DNA from 2 places in the Paenibacillus vortex V453 genome. Region 2 is predicted to be linked to the other one. Evidence: predicted binding sites of a transcription regulator. Region 2 holds the regulator's gene; the other holds the start of a gene.
The links. The regulator LexA, encoded in region 2, represses DNA repair genes until DNA is damaged. The targets are predictions, from matches to a motif close to CGAACATATGTTCG.

Region 1 (7,883 bases), on a different contig from region 2:
CTGGCGGACATGCATGCCTATAGATATGGCGCAGGGGATAACTTAAGGAGTGAACATACAGTGCCATCGGTTATTTTGGAGCGCAGTCGAAAAAAGAGATTGGAGCAGGGGCATCCCTGGGTTTATAAAAGCGAGATTGCCTCAGTTGAGGGAGAGCCGAAACCGGGGGATCTGGTTTCTGTGTTAAACCACCAAGGGCGGTTTCTTGCCTCGGGTTATTACAATCCGCAGTCTCAAATCACGGTACGCACCGTTTCCTACGAGCCGATTGAGTTGATGAATCGGACTTTTTTTGCCGCCCGTTTTCAGGAGTGCCTGAAGCACCGGGAACGGTTTATCGGGGAAGAGAACGCCTACCGGCTGGTATACGGAGAAGCCGATTTTTTACCCGGTTTGATTGTAGACCGTTTCGCTGACGTGCTGGTTGTGCAGCTGCTGACGCTGGGTATGGATCGCTGCCGTGAAGAGATTGTGAGTGCGCTGGTTGAGGTTATGCAGCCAAAAGGGATCTATGAGCGGAGCGACGTATCCGTTCGTGAGCTGGAGGGACTTGAGCTGCGCAAAGGGGTCCTCTACGGAGAGTGTCCGCGCCACGTAACCGTGACGGAGAACGGCCTCAAGATTAAGGTTGATATCGAAGAGGGACAGAAGACGGGATATTTCTTTGACCAGCGTGAGAATCGGGCTTCCATTAAACCGTTAATGACCGGCTGGGGAAGCCGCAGCGGAATTGCGCTTCAAGCAGTGGAATCGGGTGGTGAGCTGAAGAAGGTGCCTGTGAACAAGAGTGGAAAAGAAGTTACTTTTCCATATTGGGACGGAGCCACGGTGCTTGAATGCTTTTCCCATACGGGCAGCTTCACCCTGCATGCTTGCCAATATGGCGCCAAGAAAGTTACCTGCCTCGATATTTCGGAGCATGCAATAGACAGTGCCAGAGAGAATGTCGAACTGAACGGATTTCAGGATCGGGTGGAGTTCGTCGTGGATGATGCCTTCCAATATTTGCGGAACCAGGTAAAAGGACTGGATGAACGTGAACAGCGGGCCAAAGGGGATCAGAAGGTAGACACCTCCAAACCCCTGACAGCAGGAGGCGGCCGTTCCTGGGATGTGGTAATTCTGGATCCACCGGCATTTGCCAAAACCAAGTCAGCCGTCAAAGGGGCTTGCCGCGGATACAAGGACATCAATTTGCATGGCATGAAACTGGTGAACGAGGGCGGTTATTTGGTTACGGCTAGCTGCTCGTACCATATGCGGCCGGATTTGTTCCTGGAGACGATCCAGGATGCGGCCCAAGATGCAGGCAAAATTCTGAGATTGGTGGAATGGCGTGCCGCTGGTAAAGATCACCCCCAAATCCTTGGGGTGGACGAGGGGCATTATTTGAAATTCGCTGTGTTTGAAGTGCGCAGCAAATCAAGACTATAGAGTGCTGCCGAATCGTATGGATAAGAAGGATCTTCCAAGTGGTGGGTAAACCATGAGGGGAGGTCCTTTTTCTTATGCACACAATATTTTGGAATGGCAATGAAATCCAAACGTATGTTCCATCAAACCGCACTTATGTTATACTAGTAATCAGCATCTTTTTTGATAGAGTGCTAACAATTACAATGGATTTTACATCCTTTTTGGTCAAATAAATCATAGATTCAAGGGTATGATTTCATCGGAACGATATCGTGTTCTCTGGTGAAGGAGTACCTGGCAGACACTGTGGAAGGGGGCATAGCATGAGCGTTCAATTTGTGATCGGAAGGTCAGGCAGCGGCAAGAGCACATTGATCCGTCAAGAGATGATGGATCAACTGGAGCGGGATCCCAGGGGGAATCCGATGATTCTGATCGTTCCGGAGCAGGGGTCCTATGAAGCCGAACACGCACTCGTGAATGCGGGAGGCATACGGGGCATGATGCGTGCGCAAGTGCTCAGTTTCCGCCGATTGGCCTACCGGGTCATGCAGGAGACTGGCGGAGCAGCGAAAGTGGCGATCAGTGAAGAAGGAAAACGCATGCTGATGTATAAAATTTTGCGGAGGCGCAAAGAAGAACTGCAGCTATTCGGCGCCTCAGGCGAGCAGCTCGGTTTTGTCGGTAAGCTGAGTGAGCTCTACACGGAAATGAAGCGATACTGCATTGACGCTTCCTGTGTGGAGGAGCAGCTGAGCCAGATGATGTCGGGCTCCGGAAATTCTCCGATGCTTCGCCGAAAGCTGGAAGATATCGTAACTGTATTCCGTGATTTCGAACTCGAGATATCGCGGCTGTACACGGATGAGGAAGACACACTCGCCTCACTGGCGGAGGGCGTGGCGGACTCAGAATACATCAAGCGTGCCGACATCTGGATCGATGGCTTCCATGGCTTTACCCCGCAGGAGTATCGGGTGCTCGGGGAGCTTATCCATCATGCCAATCACGTCACGATAGCTCTGACACTCGACAAACCTTATATGGATGGGGCTGTTCCACATGAGCTGGATTTGTTTCATCCTACCGCGGTGACGTACATAAAGCTGAAAGGAATTGCCGATGAGTTGGGAATGGATGCGGAACACCATATGCTGCATCCTGAAGTGCCGCCGAGGTTTCAGGATTCCCCGGTGCTGGCGCATCTTGAGCGCGGTTATGACCGGAAGAAGCGCTGGACGGGAGCTTATGGAGACGGGAATCATGAGGACAAGGAGAACGGCCGCAGAGAAGGGCTGCTTCTTCATGCTGCCAGCCATCGCCGGGCCGAAATCGAAGGGGCACTTCGAGAGATGCTGCGCTTGGCGCAGGAGGAAGGAGCGAGATTCCGGGAGATGGCGGTATTCGTCCGGAATATGGGAGATTATGAGCATCTGGTAGGCCCGTTATTCAAGGAATACGATATTCCTTATTTTCTGGATCAGAAGCGGAGCGAACTGCACCATCCGTTAGTTGAATTCATTCGCTCGGCTCTGGATATCATTGGGCGAAGATGGCGTTATGAGGATGTGTTCCGCTGCGTGAAGACGGATTTGCTGCTTCCGCTGGACGGCTCCCTGAACCGGGAGGATATGGACCGGTTGGAGAATCATGTGCTCGCTTCCGGGATTCATGGTTACCGCTGGACGGATGGCCGTCCGTGGAAGGGGATTCCAAGTCTCTCTCTAGAGGATGGAGAAAACGAGGTGCTCAATCTCGACGGCATGCAGGCTATTGAATACGCAAGAAGGGTCATCGCAGAGCCGCTTCATGCGTTCGAGAAACGGATGAAAAAGGCTGCGACCGCCATGGATCAGAGTACGGCAGTTTATCGCCTTCTGGAGGAGTGCGATGTACCTGAGAAGCTGGAGCTGCTCAGCCGGGCCGCGTTGGACGCAGGACGTCCAGAGGAAGCCAGGGAGCATCGCCAGGTATGGGGAGCCGTGCTTGACCTGCTTGACCAGATTGTGGAGATGATGGGTGCAGAGAAGCTGAGCACGGAATTGTTTACAGGGGTGCTGGATACGGGTCTCACTGAAATGAAGATGGCCCTTGTACCACCCTCTCTGGATCAGGTGCTTATCGGAAGCATGGACCGGACACGAACGGGCGGGGTGAAGTATGCTTTTCTGCTCGGCATTAACGATGGCGTTCTTCCAGCCCAGTTTCAGGATGACGGCATTTTGACAGAGCCGGAGCGGCTCCATCTCGAAGATCGCGGGTTGGAGCTTGCCCCGAGTATATCCCGCAGACTGCTGGATGAGCGCTTCCTGATCTACAACGCGCTTACTTCAGCCAGCGAGCAGCTGTGGGTCAGCTATCCTGCTGCAGATGATGAAGGCAAGACGTTATTGCCTTCCGAGGTGATCCGTCATCTGAAGCTGATGTTCCAGATCGACGAGACACCCCTGTATCCAAGGCCGCATGCCGGGCAATCGGTTCCCGAACAGGAGCGTTATGCGGCCCGCCCGGACAAGACGCTTGCATATTTAACGGGCAGGCTTCGCGACTGGAGGAATGGAGAGGACATTCCGCACATTTGGTGGCATATGTACAATTGGTTTGCTCAGAAGCCGGAATTTCGGCCGCGTCTGGAATCGATGCTCTCTTCATTGTCCTATCGGAATGAAGCGCAGCCTCTTAAGGAAGAGACCAGCAGGCAATTGTATGGAACGAAGCTGCGGACAAGCGTATCCCGGATGGAGCGGTTTGTAGCCTGTCCATTTTCACATTTTGCATCACATGGATTAAAGCTGAGAGAGCGGCAGCTGTACCGACTGCAGGCTCCTGACATCGGACAGCTGTTCCATGCTGCCTTGAGCAGCATGGCAGTGAAGTTTCAATCGGAGCATCGAAGCTGGGGAGACCTGTCGGCAGATGAGTGTCTGCGTGAGGCGGAGGCTACCGTGGATCGGCTCGCTCCGATGCTGCAGGGCGAAATCTTGTTGAGCTCCAAACGGTATGGATATATCTCCCGGAAGCTGAAGAATATCGTGGGCAGAGCTTCCGTTATTTTGGGTGAACAAGCCCGGCGCGGCAAATTCGAGCCGATCGGCCTTGAGCTTGACTTCGGTCCCGGCAAACCGCTGCCGCCGCTGACGTTTGAACTGCTTAACGGGGTGAAGATGGAGGTTGTCGGTCGTATTGACCGGGTGGATATGGCACGTGGCGAGCATGGGATCATGCTTCGGGTCATTGATTATAAATCCAGCCAGAAGGATCTGCGATTGCATGAGGTCTATTACGGATTGTCCTTGCAGATGCTGACCTATCTGGACGTGCTGCTGACGTTTGCGGAGGATTGGCTTGGCGAACAGGCATTGCCTGCGGGAACGCTGTATTTCCACGTTCATGATCCGGTATTGCAATCCGCAAACGGCATGACGCCGGAACAGGCGGCAGAGGAACTGCTCAAGCGCTACAAAATGAAAGGTCTGCTGCTTGCAGACCGTGAAGCCGTTTCCCTCATGGATTCATCCCTTGAAAAAGGCCATTCGGCTATTCTGCCTGTTGCCGTCAAAACAGACGGCAGCTTCTACAGCAGCGCAGCCGTTGCGACGCCGGATCAGTGGGAGACTTTGTTATCCGCAGTGCGGGAAAATATGCTGACGATCGGCTCCAGAATTACCGGCGGCGATGTAGCGATTGAACCTTACCGAATCCAGCAGGAAACAGCTTGCACGTACTGTTCCTACCGGCCGGTGTGTCAGTTCGACGATGCGATTGAGGGCAGCGACTACCAGCTGCTGGGCAAGCCGGGACGCGATCAGGTCTGGGATCTGCTGGGACATCCGAAGGGAGGAGAGAGTCGGTGAGAGAGATGATAGCAAAGCCTGAGGGCAGCATGTGGAGTGATGACCAATGGAAGGCCATTGCACTTTCGGGTGATGACATCCTGGTTGCAGCTGCAGCAGGCTCAGGAAAAACCGCCGTGCTTGTTGAGCGGATCATTCGCAAAATCCTTGACGATACCACAGGGTTCAGTGTGGACCGGCTGCTTGTGGCTACCTTTACCAAGGCAGCGGCAGCCGAAATGCGCGGTCGGATTCGGGAAGCGCTTGAACGCGAGCTGGACCGTGACCCGGACAACGAGCATATCCGGCGCCAGCTCGCTTTACTTGGCAGGGCGTCTATTACAACGCTGCACTCCTTCTGCATGGAAGTCATCCGCCGGTATTATCAGCTGATCCCGCTGGATCCGGGGTTCCGCATTCTGAATGAACATGAGGCGGATTTGATGCGGCAGGATATGCTGGAGGAGCTGTTCGAAGAGAAGTATGGTGAAGCAGAGCAGGACCAGGGCAGTACGTTTCTCCGTTTGGCGGATTGGTTCAGCGGGGAGAGAACGGACGATGCACTGTATCGTCTCGTGCAGCGCCTCTACGATTTCTCGCGCAGTCATTCATGGCCGGCAAGCTGGCTCCGAGACACAGCGGCAAGCTTCCATGTAGCGGATACCGAGGCGCTCGGACAAACAGCGTGGGTTCAGAGTGTATTGGCTGATGCACGTTTAGCATTGAACGGAGCTGCAGGCCTGCTATTGCAAGCGAAAACCATCGCTATGCAGCCCGGGGGGCCAGCACCGTATGTGGATAATCTGAATGAGGATTTGTCGCTGGTGGCCTCTTTGCTTGAAGCCATCGATTCTTCACCGTGGGAATCGTTATACGGTATTTTTCGCGAGGTTTCTTTTGGCAAGCTGAAGTCGGTCAGGAAGGACGATGTCCTGCCTGAGCTGCAGGAACGGGTCAAGGAACTTCGGGACCTTGTGAAGAAGACCGTAAATGAGCTGAAAAGCGCCTTGTTCGGCCGACCGGCATCAGAATTTCTGCAGGAGCTGCATACGGCTGCGCCGCTGATGCAGGAACTGGCCGAGACGGTTGTTTCCTTTGGCGAGCGACTACCGGGAGTCCAAGGCATCCAAAGGCTTGGTCGACTTTAACGATCTGGAGCATTACTGCCTACATATTCTTCGCCATCCGGATTCCGTGCCGGGTCATATGATGCCCTCCGATGCGGCGATGGAATATCGCGAGCAGTTTGACGAAGTGCTGCTGGACGAATATCAGGATACAAACAGTGTGCAGGAAGATATCGTACGATTGATATCCAGAGAAGAGCCGGGAAATCGGTTTATGGTTGGAGACGTGAAGCAGAGCATCTACCGTTTCCGCCTGGCAGAGCCGGGACTTTTTCTTGATAAATACAAAAAATTCTCCTCGGACGTCAACACGTCCCTTGTGGGCATGCGGATTGATCTGGCTCGAAATTTTCGAAGCCGGATGGAAGTTGTAAATGCTGTTAATGTGCTGTTTCGACAGATCATGAATGAATCCGTAGCGGAGATCGCCTATGACGAGCGTGCAGAGCTGATATCCGGCGCTTCCTTTCCCGAACGCGAGGATACAGGGGGCATGAGTCCTTATACGCCAGAATTGCTTCTCATCGACCGTCTCGGAAAGGGTGCGGAGGAACCGTCCGAAGAATCGGCTTCGGAAGAGGACGGGGGCATGATGGAGGTTGAGGCGCTTGAGATGGAAACCGCCCAACTGGAAGCTCATGCCATTGCCCGCAGAATCCGTGAGATGACCGGCGAAAGCGGAAAGCCGCTCATGGTTTACGATAAGGCACTAAAATCGATGCGGCCCGCCGGGTATGGAGATATGGTCATTTTGCTGCGTTCTGCCATGGTATAGGGCGCCTCTAATCATTGAGGAGCTGCGACAGGAGGGAATTCCGGCGTTCGGCGAGCAGAACAAAGGATACTTTCAGGCAACCGAAGTGGAGATTATCTTATCGCTGCTGCAGGTAATCGATAACCCTCGGCAGGATATTCCTCTGGCATCGGTTCTGCGATCGCCCATTCTCGGTTTATCCGAGGAAGAGATGGCACAGGTCCGCCTGTGCGCCAAAGGTACTTATTACGATGCGCTTAAGGCAGCTGCTGCGTTAGGTGGACTGGCGCCGGTATTGGATTCAGAACGTTCATTAGGTCTCGTTGACGGGAAGTGGACTCCGGGCACAGAGCTGGAAAGTATGGCAGAAGCGGCGGCAGGCCATGAGCTGGTTGCAGGCAGCTCTTCAAGTGCTTCGATGCGGATGAACGGCCCGAATGTTGAAATATCAACGGAGCTGGGCACAAAACTGGGGTCGTTCATGGACCGGCTGCGGCGCTGGCGTCAGGAGGCCCGTCAGGGGAGCCTGAGCGAGCTGATCTGGGGGATCTACAGCGAGACCGGTTACTTGGATTGGATCGGCGGTTTGCCGGGAGGCAAGCAGCGTCAGGGGAATCTGACAGCCTTGTATGACCGTGCGGTGCAGTATGAGCAGGATACTTCCTCAAGGGGACTCTTTCGTTTTCTTACCTTTGTTTCAAGGCTTCGGGAGCGGGGGGGAGATCTTGGGACTGCCGGCGGAACGGACAGCCA
Region 2 (7,883 bases):
AGCAAACCGGACAAACCGATTGCATCAGGCTGTTCACGCCGGTAGGCCTCGATAATTTGCTCCGGTGGTACTTTTATACCCAAATTAATGATTCGATAACCATTGTTGGACAGAATGATCTCCACCAGGTTTTTGCCGATATCATGCACATCTCCCTTGACGGTGGCGAGCATGATTTTACCTTTAACCGATGACTCGTTTTTCTCCATAAAAGATTCCAAATACGCCACGGAGGCTTTCATTACTTCTGCGCTCTGGAGCACTTCTGCCACGATTAACTCATTGTTGTTGAACAAGCGGCCAACCTCGCTCATTCCATTCATCAATGGGCCGTTAATAATCTCAAGGGCTCCGTATTTGGTTAATGCTTCATCCAAGTCCGGAATAAGTCCTTCCTTAGACCCTTCCACTACATAGGAGGCAAGGCGTTCCTCAAGTGTCAAATTCGAGACTTGAACCTTCTTCTCGACCTTCTTGTTGCGGAATGCCGCCACAAAGGCTGCCAATGTCTCATCATTGGTGCGGTAGATCAGATCCTCCGCCAACCGGCGCTCCTCTTCCGGAATGGAGGCATACCGTTCCAGCTTCTCTGTGTTCACAATCGCATAATCCAGGCCCGCCTTGGTGCATTCGTACAGATACACGGAATTCAGCACTTCGCGTCCTGCTTCCGGCAATCCGAAGGAAACGTTGCTGATTCCAAGAATCGTATGCACTTTCGGCATCGCTTCTTTTATAATACGAATGCCTTCAATGGTTTCCTTGGCGGATCCGATGTACTGCTCGTCTCCAGTACCTACAGGGAATACCAGTGTGTCAAAAATAATATCTTCCGGTGAAACGCCATACTTGTTCACGAGCAGATCATAAGAGCGCTGAGCTACCTTCAGCTTGTCGTCACGATGGATCGCCTGGCCGCTCTCATCAATGGTGCCCACTACGACCGCAGCACCGTATTTGTGTACCAAGGGAATCACTTGCTCAAATTTCTCCTCGCCATCTTCAAGGTTAATGGAGTTAATTATCGCTTTGCCTTGCGAGTATTGGAGGGCTAAGTCAATGACAGCCGGATCGGTTGTATCCACCATCAGTGGTACCTTAACCTTTTTCACCACGAGCTCCAGGAATTTGACCATGTCTTCACTTTCTTCACGATCAGGGTCCTGCACACAAACGTCAATAATATGAGCACCGTTCTTCACTTGTGCACGGGCAATCTCGGATGCCTCTTCGTATTTGCCTTCAACAATTAGACGCTTAAACTTGCGCGAACCCAGTACATTCGTACGTTCACCCACCATATATGGGCGGTTTTCCTGCTCAATATAGACAGGCTCGATGCCGGACAATGCCGGTAAATGCGTACCATCCAGCGGACGTGGCAGGAAGGTGTCCATCGTATTCTTTAGCGCACGAATATGATCAGGAGTTGTCCCGCAGCAACCGCCGGCAATATTGAGCCATCCCTTTTCTGCAAAAGCACCCATCTTCTGGGCCAACGACTCAGGGGATTCATGATACTGACCGTTCTCGTCAGGCAGACCAGCGTTAGGATAACAACTGATCGCACTTCTTGACATTTCAGACAAAGACCGGATATGGTCGCGCATGAATTCCGGGCCTGTAGCGCAGTTAAGCCCGATGGATACCGGATTTAAATGTTCCAATGAAATGTAGAATGCTTCAATATTCTGACCGGCAAGCGTGGTTCCCATCGGTTCGATGGTACCGGAAATCATAATAGGAAGGGTAACACCCGTCTTCTCAAACGCCTGGCGAATGCCAATGCTCCCCGCTTTAACGTTCAACGTATCCTGTGAAGTTTCGAGCAGCAGCGCATCAACCCCGCCTTCAATCAAAGCCTCGGCCTGCTCCTCGTAACTCTCAATCAACTCGGCAAAAGTCACACCGCCGGTGACGGAGAGCGTCTTGGTTGTCGGCCCCATTGCCCCCACCACATAGCGAGGACTGTCCGGGGTAGAATATTTTTCAACCGCAGCACGCGCCAAATGGGCTGCTTTCAGGTTGAGTTCCCTGGCAAGCTCCGGAACATCATATTCAGCAAGCACAACGGAAGTTGAGCCAAATGTATTCGTTTCAATCAGGTCTGCACCTGCTTCAAGGTATTGTTCATGTATTTTCTGAATGACATCCGGCCGATGAATGACCAGCATTTCATTACAACCGTCCAGCTCCGGGCCGCCAAAATCTTCTGCCGAGAGGTCCTCTTGCTGTATCATGGTGCCCATGGCACCATCAAGAATTAATATTCGTTCCTTAAGTACTTCTTGTAAGCTAGGCTTGTTCAACTCATAAACCTCCCCGGAAAACGTTAAATCTTAGTGTATCAGAATATTTTTCAATAGAAAAGCTGAAATATGCGTTGTTGCTCGGGCAAATCAACATTTGCAGATGACAAACGCGGTGAGGGGGGCTATAATACATATTAATCCAACGGGAGAAAGAGGGTTAGAGCTATGGCAGAGATTGTAATTCGCAATACGAACGAACGTATTACCGGGGAAGAAAATGTTCGGGAATTCCTGAATAACCAAGAGGTTGTTTACGAGCACTGGAATATGGAAAAACTCCCGGCAGCGCTTCAAGAAAATTTCAAGCTTAGTGATGACGATAAGAAGCGCATTTTGGACATCTTTGATGTAGAGATTCGCGACCTGGCTGCAAGACGCGGCTACAAAATTTGGGATGTCATCACACTTTCCGAGTCAACGCCCAATATAGAGGACCTGCTGAAGAAATTCGAAGAGGTTCACACGCACTCGGAAGACGAAATCCGTGCGATTGTCGGCGGTAAAGGGATCTTCATTATTAAAGGTTCTGACGATGTAGGATACTTTAATGTTGAGCTTGAGCCCGGCGATGTCATTTCCGTTCCGGAAAACACGCCTCACTTCTTCACATTGATGGAGAACAAACAGATCATCGCAGTTCGTCTCTTCATTGAAGAGAACGGATGGGTAGCTACACCGGTAGCGGATCCCCAGTTCCAATAAAACTGCAATGGTTGATTGAATAGGAAAATAAAATAAGGCAGCGCAACCATCCGATTCACGGATCCTGCGCTGCCTTATTTTATTGTGTTGCATTACTCCATTACTCCGTTACCGTGAGTTCCTTCAACGGCATCGAGTGCTGTCCTCTTGCAGTGACGTGCGAAACGATACGATACGTTCCGACATCGGGGAAGGTTTTTTCCATTTGATATACCCCATCCTGATCGTGCTTAACCGGCACCTTCGCCTGTACGCCTCCACCTTCGAGTGTTACTTCAAATTCCACATCATTCGCATCTTCCACCGGATTGCCTGCTTGTGTCACCTTTGCTTGAATTAATACCTTCTCACCAGCCTGAATGCTCTCCGGCGTCAACGTCAGTTCTACAATGATAGGCTCTGCCATCACATCATCGCTGTATTCCGCTTGGCTGTCACTGCATGCAGCAAGCGCAACAGCCATAAGTACCATCGCTGCAAACAAAGCCACCTTTTTCGTTGTCATGCCTAACACCTCTTTACGATATAATGCTATGTATGGTTCATCCACGTAATGGTCAATGCCAATCTGCGTAAGCTTACTATCCATTATATCGTATTAACCTTTTTTTTCTATCTCATACAGCTTACAATTGTGTGACGTTTATCACAGGCGGTAATCACAACAAACCTCAGGCGACAGGACCAACAAAAAACAGCCCCGGATCGCATAATCTGCTTCAGGACTGTTTCTATGTACGATAACGTATCGATGGATATTAATATACTTGTAATTTACAAATTCCTCAAAATGCCGTGCAGTTCGGATAAATGCTTGATTTCAAACTTCGGCTGTATACCCGGATCATGGGGACGATCGACCCGATTGATCCATACGGTGTGGAGCCCAGCCGCATTGCCGCCCTTAATATCCGTTGTCAGTTTATCCCCGACCATAACAGCTTGATCGGCCTCCACACCTAACAGATCAAGTGCATGCTTGAATATGGAGACATCTGGCTTACCCTTGCCGAAATCGCCGGAAATGATAATATGATCGAAATATGGGACCAGCTCCGGGACGCCATCCAGCTTCTCCTGTTGCAGATCAGGACTTCCGTTCGTAAGAAGCAGTAATTTCACGTTGCCCTGCAATTCCTTCAGAATTTCAAAGGTCTCTTCATATACATAGGGTCTTGTTCGACGTTCTGAAGCAAATCGTTCAGCCAGCTTCTCAGCCAACGACTCATTATCCACACCCACGCGAATAAGTCCCCGGCGCCACGACTCTTTGCGGTAAACGGGTGCAAGTTCCTGAAGTTTCCTGAATTCCGGCTGTGCTCCAGCCGTAAAATTCGCCCACAAGCCTTCAAACGGATTAATTCCGATCATTTTAGTAAAAGCAAACGTATCATACGATTCATATAACGCTCTTGCTTCCTCCCTGACCGCAGACAGCAGTTCAGCTGCATTGACGCCGGTTTCCGCTGCCCCCGCTTGGCTTGTCACTTCGAAAGCCTCTTCCACACTTCGTTCGTCCCACAATAACGTATCATCCAAATCAAATAACACTGCAGCTATCGGCATTTCTCTCCCACTCCCCATATTGACTGTTATCTGCTCTGTCGATTAGTCATGCTCCACTGGAATTTGATGAGTTTTGGCAAACTCCTCCAGCCTCTCGCCCATCGCTTTGGTATCATAAAGATTCATCATGCGTGAGAACACCCAATTGCCCGCTTTCCCTTTGCCCTGGATAACCACGGAACCCGAAGCAATTTTGATTTTCTCGATGTCAGATACAGCCAAACGGCGTTCCCGGTTGAATTTCATCGTGGATACAGAGGCACGCTCTATCTTCAAATAAGGCTTACGCAAGAAAATCATAAGCGCCAATAGAATATACAAACTGACACCCACCCAGTTCAACACATCATTGCTTCCTCCTGTTGCCCCAGACGTTGCAGTGCCCAGAAGGGCGTACAGCCCGGCAAGCGCAACGAGCACTAACGGCAGAACGTATTTACGTCCTTTAAACACATCACTCTTATCGGAGATGGTGGAACCTTGGTACGAGGACAGCCCTTGCTTCTTACGCTGCTTGTTGAGTTGTGACATATTCTTGTTGACTTTTCTTTCCCATGATCGTGACATATGGTTCCCCCTGGACTCAATTTCAATATGATTTAAACCATATAAATTTGGGAAACCGTGTTCAATTCTCTACAAATGAACCGGCATCCCAAATGTTATAATTCTATCCTTCTATCTGCCCATTAATCCTCTGATCAGATCATGAGACAGTTTTCATAGACTACTGCTTTAATCGCGGGCCGCCTTTTTCTTCATTTTCATCTACCCATTCAATCGATTCAAGCTGTTGTCTAAAGTTACTACGAATATTGTTAAGGTATATTTCCCGAAGCTCAGCCCGTTCCTTCTGCTCTTCTTCGGTCAACCCTTCACTCTTCTGTTTTCTTGCTAATACATTAATGCGTTCCACCAAAGTATCAATATCCATGCCTTCTCCTCCAATTCCAATATCATTTATAACTTAAACATGTGAAAAAGAGCTTGTCAAGGAAACCGCACCCTTGCAAACTCTCATTAAGAATAAATATGAATGTATGATCAGTATGAATGGGTTCTCCCCATCATTAACAATAGAGTATTAGTAATTAGAAATACACAATATGCGTTAGAATGGATTTCTCATTACATTACCACACCGGTAATGATAACACCTCTCCTGCCTGTATGTCAGGACCTTTCAAACCGTTCGTTCTTCTAATACTATCAATATATACGCGCGTATCCATATCAGCTGGTTTATGAAGGGAAGCGATACGCCATAAACTATCGCCGGATTGAACAATGACCAACTTCTCACCTGTCGGCTTCTCCATTCCCCCGGCAAAAACGGAATAGGCCCCCGTCCAAAAGGATGCAACAATCAGCAGAATGAATAGAAGTTTAATTAAGGGGATGGAAGTCATTCTGGTTTTTAATTGATAGACCCAAGTCACCGAAGACTTCTCCGTTCGCACAGGAACGTTCTCATAAATACTACGGTATGTACTGTATTTCAACATGGAATCATCATCTCCCAAACAAGTGTTCTCTTATGAATTCATAATAACACGAACATTTGTTTGATACAATACCTAAAAGAACATTTGTTCTATCTTTTTTAGAACTTATGTTTGTACGAACGGAAGTTCTATGTTATAATTTTCCCAAACGTTACTAAATGGGGTTGATACGGCATGTCGAAAATATCCAGCCGCCAGCTGGCGATCTTAGAGTTTATCCGCAACGAAGTTCGTAGCAAGGGTTACCCGCCTTCTGTCCGGGAAATCGGCGAGGCTGTAGGACTAGCTTCCAGTTCAACGGTCCATGGGCATCTAGACCGATTGGAGAAGAAAGGCCTGATCCGCCGTGACCCTACGAAGCCAAGAGCGATCGAACTGCTTGGCCAAGAAGAATCCGATAGCGCTAATCTGTTTACCCACACCATTGCCAGAGTGCCTGTTGTCGGTAAAGTCACTGCAGGCGTACCTATTACCGCCATGGAGAACATCGAGGATTACTTCCCTCTCCCTCAGCATTATGTAGGCGACGATAAGGTATTCATGTTATCTGTTGTTGGTGACAGCATGATTGAAGCTGGCATACATAGCGGTGACTATGTCATTGTTCGCCAGCAGCAAACTGCAGACAATGGGGACATTGTAGTAGCGATGACAGAGGAAGACGAAGCAACCGTAAAGACCTTCTACAAAGAGAAGGACCACGTTCGCTTGCAGCCGGAGAATCCTACTTACGAGCCCCTGCGCCTGAATCATGTAACCATTCTCGGTAAAGTCATCGGTCTCTTTAGGGATGTACACTAACTTCATATATCAATGAACAAGAGGTTACCTTCCTTAGTTGGATGGTAACCTCTTGTGCTACGTTATTTAATCCTTAAGATTTCCGGTCCTTGCGCAAGACCATCACCATGGCATTTTGCCTAAGATCTAATTGATACATTCTCTCAGCCATATTATATTCAGGCGAGCCTTCCCCGCCTGGACCCTCCGTGGACTTCAGAACAAGCTTATTATCTTTCACCGTAGGTGTAGTGCCCGGTCTGTAATAGGACGTGCTGGCTCTAGAAAACTCCTCCTCAAATTGCAGCTGCACCGCCTTACCACTCCCATGCTCCACCGCAAATGCATAGATTTGTATTCCGTGACAGTCCTTATATTGCGGGGCGAGTATGAACACATCCGCTTCCTGAAAAGGCAATCGAATCATCTGAAGAGAAGCGGAAGTTGGTTGTATGAAGGTGAGATCCTCAAGGACAACCACATCCTCCGAAGTCCCCTCTGCCGTGTACTTCACTTTGTAATCCCCTTTAAACGACAGATCCGTTTCGAGTCCGAAACAGCTGGGAGCTCCTAATTCCGTTATCTCTTCCTTATCGACGGCAACTACCTGTAACGTTCCTTCATCCGTTGTACCTTCTGCGCGAATCGTCTCCGTCACAGATGGGGATGGTCCCCCCCCTGCCGTATGCTGTTGTACCGTACGTTCCCCCCAAGGAAACTGAATCAATAGCAGTAGAATGACAAACAATAGCACGCCAGTCATACCAACACGTAAATATGGACGACGCTTTGATCTATGGCTACCTTGGGTCAATGACACCTGTACCTTATTTTTCATCTCGGCGGTAAATGGTTCATTTTGAAAAGGACCTTGTTGCGCTCGCTCGTACCAATCAGGCTTTTCCTCATTCATAACCAGAATTCTCCTTTAACATGTTCTGCACTTTTTTTCTCGCCCGATACAGCCTGGATTTAACCGTACCAGTGGCTACGTTTAGAAGCTCCGCTATCTGAGTGA

Region 1: the regulator LexA is predicted to act here: its motif matches at 1,542-1,555, upstream of addB (helicase-exonuclease AddAB subunit AddB).

The regions. Positions count from the first base shown of each region.
Region 1 is NZ_ADHJ01000017.1:209,912-217,794, forward strand. Features, by position in the region: gene PVOR_RS09870 (class I SAM-dependent rRNA methyltransferase) at 61-1,434, shown strand; gene addB (helicase-exonuclease AddAB subunit AddB) at 1,740-5,270, shown strand; partial or broken gene addA (helicase-exonuclease AddAB subunit AddA) at 5,276-7,883, shown strand, end outside.
Region 2 is NZ_ADHJ01000020.1:227,364-235,246, reverse strand. Features, by position in the region: gene metH (methionine synthase) at 1-2,309, opposite strand, end outside; gene PVOR_RS12955 (cupin domain-containing protein) at 2,478-3,014, shown strand; gene PVOR_RS12950 (FixH family protein) at 3,115-3,519, opposite strand; gene PVOR_RS12945 (HAD family hydrolase) at 3,789-4,580, opposite strand; gene PVOR_RS12940 (hypothetical protein) at 4,623-5,147, opposite strand; gene PVOR_RS12935 (DUF896 domain-containing protein) at 5,308-5,514, opposite strand; gene PVOR_RS12930 (LysM peptidoglycan-binding domain-containing protein) at 5,714-6,085, opposite strand; gene lexA (transcriptional repressor LexA) at 6,260-6,886, shown strand; gene PVOR_RS12920 (hypothetical protein) at 6,960-7,778, opposite strand; gene PVOR_RS12915 (RNA polymerase sigma factor) at 7,771-7,883, opposite strand, start outside.